Regions from separate parts of the Nitratireductor sp. WH36-1 genome, predicted to be linked through region 2. Evidence: riboswitches for the same ligand, from Rfam matches in the RefSeq annotation. Region 2 holds a riboswitch; each other region holds the start of a gene.

Region 1 (3,863 bases), on a different replicon from region 2:
GAAGCTGTGCGGCAATGGCGTCGCCGGTGTTCTTGTGCCAGTCCTCGTCGACCGAGATCAGCTCGTGCTCGTGCTCCATCTGGCCGGCCTCTTCCATCAGCGCCTTGGCCGCGTCCACATTGCGCTCGATCTTGGGCAGCTCCGCATACTCGGGATGGATCGGGCAGACATGGTGGTTCTCGGCCACCTCGCCGGCATTGTCGTAGCCAAGCGCCAGAACTGTGGCGTTGTCCACGGCCATCTGCAGCGCGCGGCGCACCCGCTCATCGTCATACGGCTTGTTGTTGACATTGGTGCGGGCCACAATCGTGGTTGCCGTGGTGACCTCGGACTTGACCAGGCCAATGGCGTCGAGAATGTCCACGAAATCGGCGGTGGTCTCGTAATTGGTGTGGATCTCGCCGGATTCAAAGGCGCTTACCATGGCCGATGGATCGGTGCCGTAATCGATGAATTCGATGCCATCGAGATAGGCCTCGCCGCCCCACCACTTGCCGTCTTCGCGCTTCTTCAGTTCGACGCGGTTGCCCACTTCGTATGAAACGAGTTCGAAGGGACCGGTGCCGATGGGATTGGCGATGAAATCACGGCCCGTCTCATCGAAGCTCGGATGCACGATCAGGCCCGGATAGTCGGCCATGCCGGGAATGATGGAAATGTCAGGGGCAGACAGGTTGAGCTTCACCGTCATGTCGTCGACCTTCTCGATCGCGCCTTCGCGCGCCTTCTTGGTCTCCGGATCGATGAGTGCAGCCATGCGGGCGGGCATGGAGTTGCCCTCCACCGTCTGATCGCACCAGCGGTTGAAGTTGTAGATCACATCGTCTGCGGTAAAGGCGTCGCCATTGTTCCAGGTCACGCCCGGACGCACGTGGAGAATGTACTCGGTGGCGTCTTCGTTGACCTCCCAGCTCTCCAGAAGCCGGCCCTCAAAGGTGAAGTCGCGCGTGTATTTCACCAGCGGCTCAAGCGTCTGACGCATGGCGTTCGCGATCTCGGACCAGTCGGCCGTGCGCGGGTCTTTCGGATCCTTGATGAACATGGCCACACGCAGCGTGCCACCCATTTTGGGCTCCTGAGCGAGCGCATGGGTGGGCACGGCAAGGCCGAGCATGCCATAGGCGGCGGCTGTCGATGCGCCGAGTGCGCTTGCGAGCGCCAGGAACTCACGTCTGTCCATTTTTCCGACGCGCGCTTCGTTCGCCATTTCGGCGACGCGGGCTGGCACTTTCTCGCCATTGCTCTTGAAAAACGTCATCGACGCACTCCCATTTCTTGCCGTTATCAGTTTGTGTTCAGCATTTCCCATCGCGCCAGCGATGTCAAAAAACGACCGGGGCCAATGGTAAGTTTTGCAGGTTTTTCGACCGTTGAAATGACGAGTTTGCGACAAATGAGCCGCAAAACTGACAAATAAAGCCGATTTCGCAACAATTTTCGAAACCTGTACTGACAATCCCCGCCACTTGCGCCGTTATGGGCGCAACAGCCGCCCCACAGGCCGCGATTGACGCTGCCGGAGCCAGTTGGTAAGCGATTTTTTGTTCGCTTGAGGTGCTCCGGCAGGCACTCGCATGCCGGGGAAAAGGGAACACGGAACGGCCCTGCATGATCAGGCCGCAGCCGTGGCTGCTCCCGCAACTGTGAGCGCCGAGGCTCCTCCTATGCCACTGGGTGCAATGCCCCGGGAAGGCGAGGAAGCCGATGAAGCGCGAGCCAGGAAACCTGCCTTGAGCCGTCACCGACCGGATGCGGGACGCTTCCGGGGCTGTGGATCTCGCAGTGGTGACGAAATGTCATCGCTGGCGGGGGACAGATTCAGACAGCCATCGCTCTCCAGCAAAAGAAGCAGCATTCTCATGGAGAGCACGCATGCCATCCAGACGTTATCGCACCCGGCTCCTGCTCAGCGCTTCGGCGCTGCTGACGGGCCTTTCAGCCACCATGGCGGGCGCAGAAGACTATGTGCTTGAAAAACTGGTCATCACGCCCAACCGCACACCGGCAGAGGCCTCCACCGTGGGGTCGACGGTGAACGTGGTGGGCCGTGAAGAGATCGAGGAACAGTCCCTGCCGCTGGCCGTCGAGTATCTCGACCTGCTGCCGGGTGTGAGCCTCTCATCGCCGGGTGGCGTTGGCGCGGAGGGCAGCCTTTCGATCCGCGGCGCGCCGCGCCGCTATGTGAAGACGCTCTATAACGGCATCGACATTTCCGATCCGACCAGCCCACAGGTGCAGACGTCCTACCAGTATCTTCTGTCGGGCGGCCTGCAGAGCATCGAAGTGCTGAAGGGATCGCAGAGCACGCTTTACGGCTCCGATGCGATTGCCGGCGTGATCAGCCTGTCGACGCTGGGCGACATCGAACCGGGCATCGCCCATATCATTCAGGGCGAAGGCGGCTCGCACGGCACGGTCGGCGGCTCCTACGGCTTCAGGGCGGCGAACGAACAGTCGAAACTCTCCATCAACGCAACCGGCTACCGCACCGACGGCATTTCGGCTGCGGCTACGGGCACGGAGCGCGATGGCTATGAGAACGTCACCTTCGACGTGAATGCCGAGCATGCATTTTCCGACGTGTTCTCCGTATTCGGCTCGGCGCTCTACATCGACGCGGAAGCCGAGTTCGACAATCAGGGCTTCGGCACCATTCTGCCGAGCGACAATCTGACGGCGACCAACCACAGCAAACAGCTGGCCGGCCGCGCCGGCTTCAATCTCGACCTGATGGACGGCCGCTTCCGCAACACGGTTTCCGTGCAGGCCTTCGACCTGGAACGCTCCATCACCGGCACCGCGTTCGACGGCTCTTATGACGGTCGCCGCTACAAGGCCGATTATCTGGGCGCATTCGACGTCAATGAATGGCTGACGGTTCAGGGTGGCGCGGATTACGAACGCCAGAGCGCAGTCTTTCCCGCCGGCATGTTCAACCCCCAGATCGATTCCGATTTCTGGATCGCAGGCGTCTGGGGCGAGGCCATTGCCACGCCGGTAGAAAACCTGACGCTGACAGCCGGCCTCAGGCAGGACGAGCACAGCGAATTCGGCGGGCACACCACATACCGGGCAACCGCCTCCTATCTCATCGATGCGACCGGAACGCGTCTGCACGGCTCGGTGGGAACCGGCTTCCGTGCACCCAGCCTCAACGAGCTTTTCGGTCCGTTCGGGGCAAACCCCAATCTGCGGCCTGAAACCAGCTTCGGTTTCGACATTGGCGTGGAGCAGCGTTTCTGGAACGACAGGGCAATCGCCGACATCACCTATTTCCAGCTCGAGATCGACGATCTGATCGGTTACACGACCCAGTATAACCAGATCCCCGGCACGTCGCGCATGCGCGGTGTCGAGGCCTCGCTCAGCTATGCCGCGACCGACTGGCTGGACCTCACCGGAGCCTACACCTACACGCATTCGGTGGATCAGAACGATGCACGGCTGCCGCGCGTGCCGCGCCACGAGATCGGGCTGGTCGCCAGCGTTCGGCCTGCCGAGAAATGGACCATTTCGGCCTCGGCCAAGGCGGCCATCGACACGGTGGACACGGGCAATTTCAAGCTGGACGATTACCTGCTGGTCAACGCCAAGGTGGCCTACAAGCCGACCGAGGACACCGAGCTCTATGTGCGCGCGGAGAACCTGCTCGATCAGGATTATCAGACGGTGCGCGGCTACAACACGCCCGGCTTCTCGGTGTTCGCCGGGTTCCAGGCAAAGTTCGCGCCCTGATGCGTGAGCGCCGGAAACGCCTCTCCCGCCTTTCCGGCCTGACATTTCTGGCCGGCGCGCTTCTCAGTGCGCCGGTTTCAGCTGCGCCCGAGCGGGTCATGTCGCTCAATCTGTGCACCGATCAGCTG
Region 2 (3,863 bases):
GTCGCGGTGATAAGCGCCTGCGGCTCCAACGCCTCCACGGCGTTGCGCACGAGATCGGCGGCAACCGGGTCACGCAGGCTGGAAACGAAAACGGGAACCGCACACAGCCCCTGTTCCTCAAGCGCCTCCACCAGCGCGTCGATGGGCGCAACATCGCTTGCCAGCAGCATGGAGCGATAAAAGAGGATCGGCACGACAGGCCTGTCGGCATTCGCACTGGCCGGGAAGAACGACGCTTCGACAATGCCATGGCCCGGCGCATAGAAACCGGCCTTGGCCACCGGTTCCGCCTCCGGCGCTTCGATGTCCCGCCCCGCAAGGCACGCAAGCTGCATGGTCAGCGCGCGCATATTGTCCGGTCCGCCTTCGCGGAAGCAGGCGAGCAGCGCCGCGCGCGCTTCCGGCGAAACGGTGGAGCGCTCGGCCAGGCGCGCGTCGTCCTGATGGCATTCGCCGGGAAGCAGCGCCAGCGCGATGCCCTTTTGCCGGGCCAGTGCGGAAAGCCGGTCGCAGCCATAGCGCCACCACTCATAGCCGCCCAGCACCCGCACCAGAATAACGCGGGCATGCGCTGCCGTGTTGTCGATCCACAGATCGACCGACATGGGGTGTCTCAGGTCGCGCAGCGCGGCAAGTCGCAGCGCGGGCAGAGCCTCGCGCTGCGCCTGCCATGCAGAGGCAATCCCCGCCAGATCGCTGTCGGTGAACGACAGCGCCACCATGTCCGCCGGCGACTGCTGCAGATCGACAGGCTCGATCAGATCGTCGAGTGAGGCACTGGTGGTGGCGAGGATGTGCATCGGATCAGGCCGAGAGAAGGCTTTCGATACGCGCGCGGTCGATGCCCTTGAGGCCGATCACGACAAGCCGCGTCTCGGCGGCTTCGCCGGCCTTCCACGGGCGGTCGTAATGGTGCGACACGCGCGGACCAACCGCCTGCACCTGCAGGCGCATGGGCTTGCCCTTCACATGCGCAAAGCCCTTGAGGCGCAGAACCTCCCCGGTCTCCACCGCCGCATTGACACGCGCTTCCAGATCTTCGGGCCGCAGAACCGATGGCAGATCGACAACGAATGTATCGAAATCGTCGTGCTCGTGGTCATGCGCATCGTCGTGATGCGTCTTGCGGTTCTCGATGTCGTCCTCGACGGCAAGCCCGAGACCCAGCAGCAGGGCAGGGTCCACCTTGCCATGCGCGCTCGGCACGATCTGCACATTGCGCGACAGATGCCCCGCAATCCGCGCGCGGGCGCGCCCGGCGGCTTCCTCATCCAGAAGATCGTTCTTCGACAGAACGATCAGGTCAGCGCAGGCCACCTGGTCGTCGAACACTTCTTCGATCGGATCATCATGGTCGAGCGAATCGTCGGCTGCGCGCTGTGCATCCAGCGCGTCCATGTCCGCAGCCACATGACCGTCGGCAAGCGCCGGCCCGTCCACCACGGCAATCACGCCATCGACCGTCACACGGTTCTTGATTGCCGGCCACTGAAAGGCCTGCACCAGCGGCTTTGGCAGCGCCAGACCGGACGTCTCGATCAGAATGTGATCGACCTTCGGCTCACGTGCGAGGATCTGGTCGAGCGCCGGCACGAAATCATCGGCAACCGTGCAGCAGATGCAGCCATTGGCCAGTTCGAGAACGTTTTCCTCGGGGCAATTGTCCAGCCCGCAGCTCTTCAGCACCTCACCATCAATGCCGGCATCGCCGAACTCGTTGACGATGATCGCCAGCCGCTTGCCATGCGCGCCTTCCAGAACATTGCGGATCAGCGTCGTCTTGCCGGCGCCGAGAAAGCCGGTCACGACGGTGCAGGGAACCCGGTCGAAACTCGTGGTCATGGGATATCCTTCAGGTGATGGAGTGTGGAGAACGATAAGACGCGGGTGAGGGGCGCACGGGCCTTTTGCGGCCGCGTACTGGCAGAGACACCATGAATGGTCGGGAGAAGGCGCGCAGCGGCGCTGTCAGCAGTCACAATGCACACTCCTTGCCCGGGACACCCGCCAGGCGGTCAGGATTTCATTCGCAGACGGCAGGTTTCCTGGCTCACGGGTCGATGCGCTCTCCAGCCTTCCCAGGGCAAACCCCAGTGGCGTGTCAGGTGCGCTCTCCGCTTACAGTTGCGGGGACAGCTGCGGCATTGGGCAAGGCCCGCACCGCATTCCCTCTTAGCCCTCTCCATTGCGGGAGAAGGACCGTCTGCTGCGCATTTACGGCTCGCCCGCCACGTCTGTCAATGCGGGCAACAAAGCGTTTGCGGGGCGTGGCGATTCTTGTATGCTCCGCCCGCTGTCGGTTCCGCTGAAGCGGACCCAGAGGGAACGTGGTGCGGCGCAATCGCGCCAAGACCACGGCTGCCCCCGCAACTGTAAGCGGAGAGCGTTTTCCTGATCGCCACTGAGGCATGACGCCTTGGGAAGGCTGGAAAGCGCATCGACCCGTGAGCCAGGAAACCTGCCGACGGCCTGAAAGAAACACCGCAACCCTCGGGTGGAGGGGAAAGGACCAGACATGAACACGCGTTTCCTGCGCACTTTTTCCGCATTCGCATTTGCATCGCTCTTCGCAACCAGCGCCCACGCCCATCACGCCATGGACGGGCAGACGCCCACGACCCTTTACGAAGGGCTGGTCTCAGGGCTCGCCCATCCCGTGATCGGGCTTGATCATCTGGCCTTCATCCTCGCTGCCGGCCTGTTTGCCGCCGTCGCCGGCATGAGCCTTTTCGCGCCGCTTCTCTTTGTTGCCGGCTCGCTTGTCGGCGTCGGCCTGCATCTGATGCTGCTCGATCTTCCGGCAGCCGAAATCGTCATCGCGGCAAGCGTTCTTGCTGGCGGCTGGCTTCTGGCGCGCGGTCGGGCCGTGGAAAGCCACATGCTCGTCTTCGCTCTGTTCCTGGTGGTCGGCGTGTTCCATGGCTATGCCTTCGGCGAAGCCATTGTCGGCAGCGAACAGACGCCGCTCATCGCCTATCTCGCAGGCCTTGCCGCAATCCAAAGCGCCATCGCGCTTGGCGTCTATCTTCTCGTCCGCTCGCGCGGCTGGGCGGTAGAGGCCATGCAGCCCCGGCTTGCTGGCGCCGCCATTGTCGGTGTCGGCATAACCTTCCTTGCCGGACAACTTGTCGGCTGAGCCGGCGGATCTGACGATGCGTTCACTTCATTTCGTTCTGGGCGGCGCGCGCTCCGGCAAGAGCCGCCATGCCGAAACGCTGATCGAAGCCGCGCCCGCGCCCTGGCACTACATCGCCACGGCCCAGGCCTTCGATGACGAGATGCGCGAACGCATCGCCATTCACCGCGCGCGGCGCAAGGGGGCAGTGGCGGGGCCGGGGGAAGTAGCGGGGGCGTGGCAGACCCACGACGCCCCGCTCGACCTGCCGGGCATGCTTCAAACCCTGCCGGCCCGCGAAACGGTTCTGGTCGATTGCCTCACCCTGTGGCTCAGCAATCTCATTCTCAACGACCATGAGCTAAAACCTGCCGCCGAGCGACTGCTTGCAGCTCTTGCCGCAAGAGAGGGAACCACGGTTCTCGTTTCCAATGAGGTCGGCTTCGGCATCGTGCCCGAAACCCCGCTCGGCCGCCGTTTCCGCGATGAGGCGGGGTTCCTGAACCAGAAAGTCGCCGCCGCTGCCGACAGCGTCACGCTGGTGGTTGCCGGCCTGCCCATGAAAGTGAAGTGACATGCGAGAGATCGACGCAAACGAAGCCGGGCGCCACAAGGCAAAGATGGCCAAACGCAAGGCTGTTCAGGATGCCGAGGTGCGCGACAAGACGGTCGAAAAGGGGCTTCTGATCGTCAATACGGGGCCGGGCAAGGGCAAGTCCACCGCTGCCTTCGGTCTTGCGCTGCGCAT
Region 3 (3,863 bases), on a different replicon from region 2:
GGACCAATGGCTTTCAAGGGCGAGTTTCAGTTCTCGGCGGCGGCCGATACGCGGCACGCCGAGCGTGGAGACAGGAATTGAACGTTCAGACATGGCACACCCGATGCTGTTTGGGGCGGGGGGGGGGGCGTACGCAGACCGCGGCCTGAACGGCCGCCGCATGACGAACACCGGACACCCCGCCCGTTGACGTTGTTTCGTCATGGCAGGTCTCCTGGCTCACGGGTCTCGGCCTTGATCCGTCTTCCCGGACGTCTGTCCAGTGACTTGAATGGATTTCGGCTCGCCGCTGACAGTTGCGGGGGCAGCGCCGGATTTGAACCGGCTTCCCTCTTAGCCCGAATCCGCCTGAAGGCAGGTTCGAGAACCACGACGCGCCCAGATTCCTCGCAATGCGGCGGAAAGTCAAGAATGATATAAAGAAATGTTTATATCTTTACGTCTTGCCTGAAGGGTGATGTGCCTCTCTATTTTAGCTGTCGGGAAATCCTGTTCCGGAGTTGGTCCATGTGCGCGCGCGGGTCGGCCGGCAGACGGTTGACAGGCGCGGGTCTGAGTATACTTTTCGAAGCGGTCAAGGTTCCGTCGGCAGACCTGTCTCGGTCGGCGGCTAAGAGGGAATCCGGTTCAAATCCGGAGCTGACCCGCAACTGTGAGCGACGAGCCGCTTTGCCGATCATGTCACTGGCGTTATGCCGGGAAGACGGGTGAAGCTGTGATGAGCCGCAAGCCAGGAGACCTGCCTGATCGTGTGAAGTTCCGTGGTCGGGATATGCCACAGGAGCTCGTGCTTCGGAATATCCGGTTCCGACGCGCGATCTCCCTGCCGTTCCCGATCGCATCAGCTCGAGGAATGGCAGTGGATACGAATGCATTATTGAATGAAGGGCAGGGAAGCCGCGCGATCCTGCTTCTTGCAAAGTCGGCTTTTGCTGCTGCACCTCATGGCGAGATGGCGCGCCTCGCTGAAATGGCCGCAGGTTTTGAAGGTGTGACGGCGGTTCAGTACTGTTTCTCCGAACAGGGGACGCCGTCCTTGCGGTCCGCACTTCTGGAGCTGCGGGCAGAACATCATTCTGAGATCGTGATTGTCCCGCTCCTGCTTCCGATGGAGCCGAGCTTCCGGAACTGGCTGTCGAAATCGCTCCGGCGCTGGCAAGCCGAAACATCCGGCGGCTGGCCACCCATCCGCATAGCATCCGACATTGCCCGCAGTGCACATTTTGAACGGCTTCTTGGCGGTCTCATCGGCGACATTGTCCAGGAGCCGGCCGTTCCTCCCGCTGAAACTCCGGTGCGGGAAGGCTCTCTGGTGCCGGCGCAGAAAAGGCGGGTTCTGGTGTGTGAGGGCGGGGCGTGCAACGCTGCCGGGGCGGACGTTCTGTGGTGTCATTTGCGCAACCGGCAGAAGGAACTGAACCTGCGCAACACGGGGGATGGCACCATGACCGCGAAAGCAACCTGTCTCGGCCCCTGCAATCTCGCGCCGGTTCTTCAGGTATTTCCCGAAGGCACCTATTACGGTGGCGTGAATGAGGATGCGATAGACCGCATCATTGAAGAGCACCTGCTTGGGGGACGCGTTGTCGCCGATTTCGCCTATGAGCCGACCGGTCGCAAACAGCGGCTTCGCGGGACTTTAAACAGGTAATGGTAGCGGCGGGGAGGAAAACGGTTGGCCTTGCAGGTCAGATCAGGTTAACGATTGCGCGCCACGGTTCCGCAACGTCGGATGAAACGGGAACGCAGGACGGGTTCGTCCCAGTCTGCGGCTGCCCTCGCAACTGTAGGCGGCGAGTTCGGTATCGATCCACTGGTCAGTCGGCCGGGAAGGGATATTCGAACGCTTGAGCCGCGAGCCAGGAGACCGGCCTTGGCGCAAACGCAATTGTCGGCGAGGTGTCCGGCAAGAGGGTAGCGTAGACCGGTCTCGCGGGGTGCAAGGACGCCCTGCGGCGCATTCGGTCGATGCGGGCGCTCTTTCACGCACCTCCCGGCGCCCCGTGTCGATCGAGGTGATCATGTTGTTCAAGTCCGTTCTCGGCGCTGCCATTGTCGCGCTGTCACTCTCCCAATCCGCTTTCGCAGAAACCATTACCGATGATGTCGGGCGTCAGGTCGATGTCGACCTGCCCGTCAAGCGCGCTGTGATCTTCAACCGCTATTCGGTTGAATTCGCACGCGCCATCGGCGCCATCGAGCAGGTGGTTGGCACCGGCGCCAGCACCTATCGCGATCCTGCCTACTGGCCGGAATTCGGCCCCGACGACGTGGTGGGCCAGGGGCAGAGCGAGCCCAATTACGAGGCCATCATCGCCAAGAAGCCGGATCTCGTCATTCTGCCGCGCAACGGCGTTTACGAGGAGGCGGCGCGCCAGCTTGAGCCGTTCGGAATTCCGGTTCTGGTCGTAACCTCCTGGGATACGCTCAAGCATGTCGAGAACGTCAAGCTGATGGGCAAGCTCTTCGGTCGCGAAGAGCGGGCGGCCGATCTCGCCGCCTATTATGAGGATTACAAAGCGCTTCTGGCCGAGCGGCTTGAGGGCGTCGAGCCGGTGCCGGTTTATCTGGAGGAGAAGCGCCCGCTGGTGACGGTCACGCCGGGCTCTGGCTGGCACGACATGATCGAAGCCGGTGGTGGCAGGAACGTTTTTGGCGAAATCGTCATTGAGGACGAGCCGGCCGCGCGTGGCAATCCCAACGCCTTCACCATCGATCCGGAGGAACTGGTCGCGCGCGTGCCGTCGCTGATCGTGAAGCTGGAACCGGGCGCTTACACGACCATCCCCCAAGAGCAGTACAAGGCGACATGGGACGGGCTTATGGCGCGTGAGGACATCCGCGCCACCCCGGCGGCAGAGGCGAAGAACGTCCACGTCATCAACTACTACCTCGCCGGCGGCTCCTCGAAGATCACCGGCGCGCTGCAGATCGCCAAATGGGCGCATCCAGAGCTGTTCAAGGATGTCGATCCGGAAGAGGCCATGCGTCGCTGGATCGAGGACTTCCAGGGACTGCCCTATCAGCCGGGCATGACCTATCAGGGCGACTTCTGAGCAAGCTGACATGACGGGGCGGGGCCGATGACCGATACGCTTGAAACCGAAGCCGGGGGTACAGGTGCCGCCTCGGTCGAAAAAGGCAGGGGCCTTGCCGCCCGGTATCGGGAGGGCGGACGGCGACGCATTCTGCTGATCGCCCTGTCATTCGCGCTTTTGATGATTGCCGCCGCAGCGGTTTCCGTACGTGGCATCAACGATACAAGTGTCGGAACGCTTGCGCTCGTTCTCATGGAGCGGGCAAGCCTCGGCTATTTGCCAGGATCATCGGACGAACAGGCGGCGCGGGTTCTGCTTTACCTGCGCCTGCCGCGTGTGGTGATGGCGCTGGTGGCCGGCGCTGCCCTATCCGTGTCCGGCGTTCTCATGCAGGCCATTACCCGCAATCCGCTCGTCAGCCCCTATACGATCGGCGTGTCCTCGGCTGCCGGTTTCGGGGCTTCCGTCGCCATCATGTTCGGTATCGGTCTTCAGGCGGCAGGCGTCTATTTCGTCCCCCTGTCGGCCTTTGTCTGCGCGCTTCTGTGCGCGCTGGCCGTTTTTTCGTTGAGCTGGTGGCGGGGCATGGGGGCACAGGCGATGATCCTCACCGGCATTGCGCTGATGTATCTGTTCAGCGCATTGACCGCTGCGGTCCAGTTTGTCGCCACCGAAGAGCAGCTGGCCCGTGTCGTGCACTGGACGTTTGGCAGCCTCAACGGGGTGCAGTGGGATGCGGTCGGTCTGTGCGCCGCTGTTCTCTTCGCGGTGCTCATTCCGATCCAGGCAAGAGCCTGGCAGCTCAACGCACTCACCGTCGCCGGC

What was found. Region 2 has a riboswitch for cobalamin ahead of cobW (cobalamin biosynthesis protein CobW). Riboswitches for the same ligand answer to the same signal wherever they lie in the genome.
Region 1: linked by a shared signal. The riboswitch ahead of AC4PTT_RS07380 (TonB-dependent receptor plug domain-containing protein) and the one ahead of cobW (cobalamin biosynthesis protein CobW) in region 2 are both predicted to bind cobalamin.
Region 3: linked by a shared signal. The riboswitch ahead of AC4PTT_RS06205 (ABC transporter substrate-binding protein) and the one ahead of cobW (cobalamin biosynthesis protein CobW) in region 2 are both predicted to bind cobalamin.

Annotation. Positions count from the first base shown of each region.
Region 1 covers NZ_CM178970.1:1,542,581-1,546,443, reverse strand. Annotated here, with positions in the region: gene AC4PTT_RS07385 (ABC transporter substrate-binding protein) at 1-1,258, opposite strand, end outside; cobalamin riboswitch at 1,536-1,747, shown strand; gene AC4PTT_RS07380 (TonB-dependent receptor plug domain-containing protein) at 1,873-3,735, shown strand; gene AC4PTT_RS07375 (ABC transporter substrate-binding protein) at 3,735-3,863, shown strand, end outside.
Region 2 covers NZ_JBZXDP010000002.1:634,404-638,266, reverse strand. Annotated here, with positions in the region: gene cobN (cobaltochelatase subunit CobN) at 1-800, opposite strand, end outside; gene cobW (cobalamin biosynthesis protein CobW) at 805-1,842, opposite strand; cobalamin riboswitch at 2,019-2,219, opposite strand; cobalamin riboswitch at 2,281-2,480, shown strand; gene AC4PTT_RS22115 (HupE/UreJ family protein) at 2,516-3,136, shown strand; gene cobU (bifunctional adenosylcobinamide kinase/adenosylcobinamide-phosphate guanylyltransferase) at 3,153-3,689, shown strand; gene cobO (cob(I)yrinic acid a,c-diamide adenosyltransferase) at 3,691-3,863, shown strand, end outside.
Region 3 covers NZ_CM178970.1:1,301,157-1,305,019, forward strand. Annotated here, with positions in the region: gene metE (5-methyltetrahydropteroyltriglutamate--homocysteine S-methyltransferase) at 1-93, opposite strand, end outside; cobalamin riboswitch at 188-387, opposite strand; cobalamin riboswitch at 561-760, shown strand; gene AC4PTT_RS06200 ((2Fe-2S) ferredoxin domain-containing protein) at 860-1,651, shown strand; cobalamin riboswitch at 1,699-1,890, shown strand; gene AC4PTT_RS06205 (ABC transporter substrate-binding protein) at 2,022-3,056, shown strand; gene AC4PTT_RS06210 (FecCD family ABC transporter permease) at 3,084-3,863, shown strand, end outside.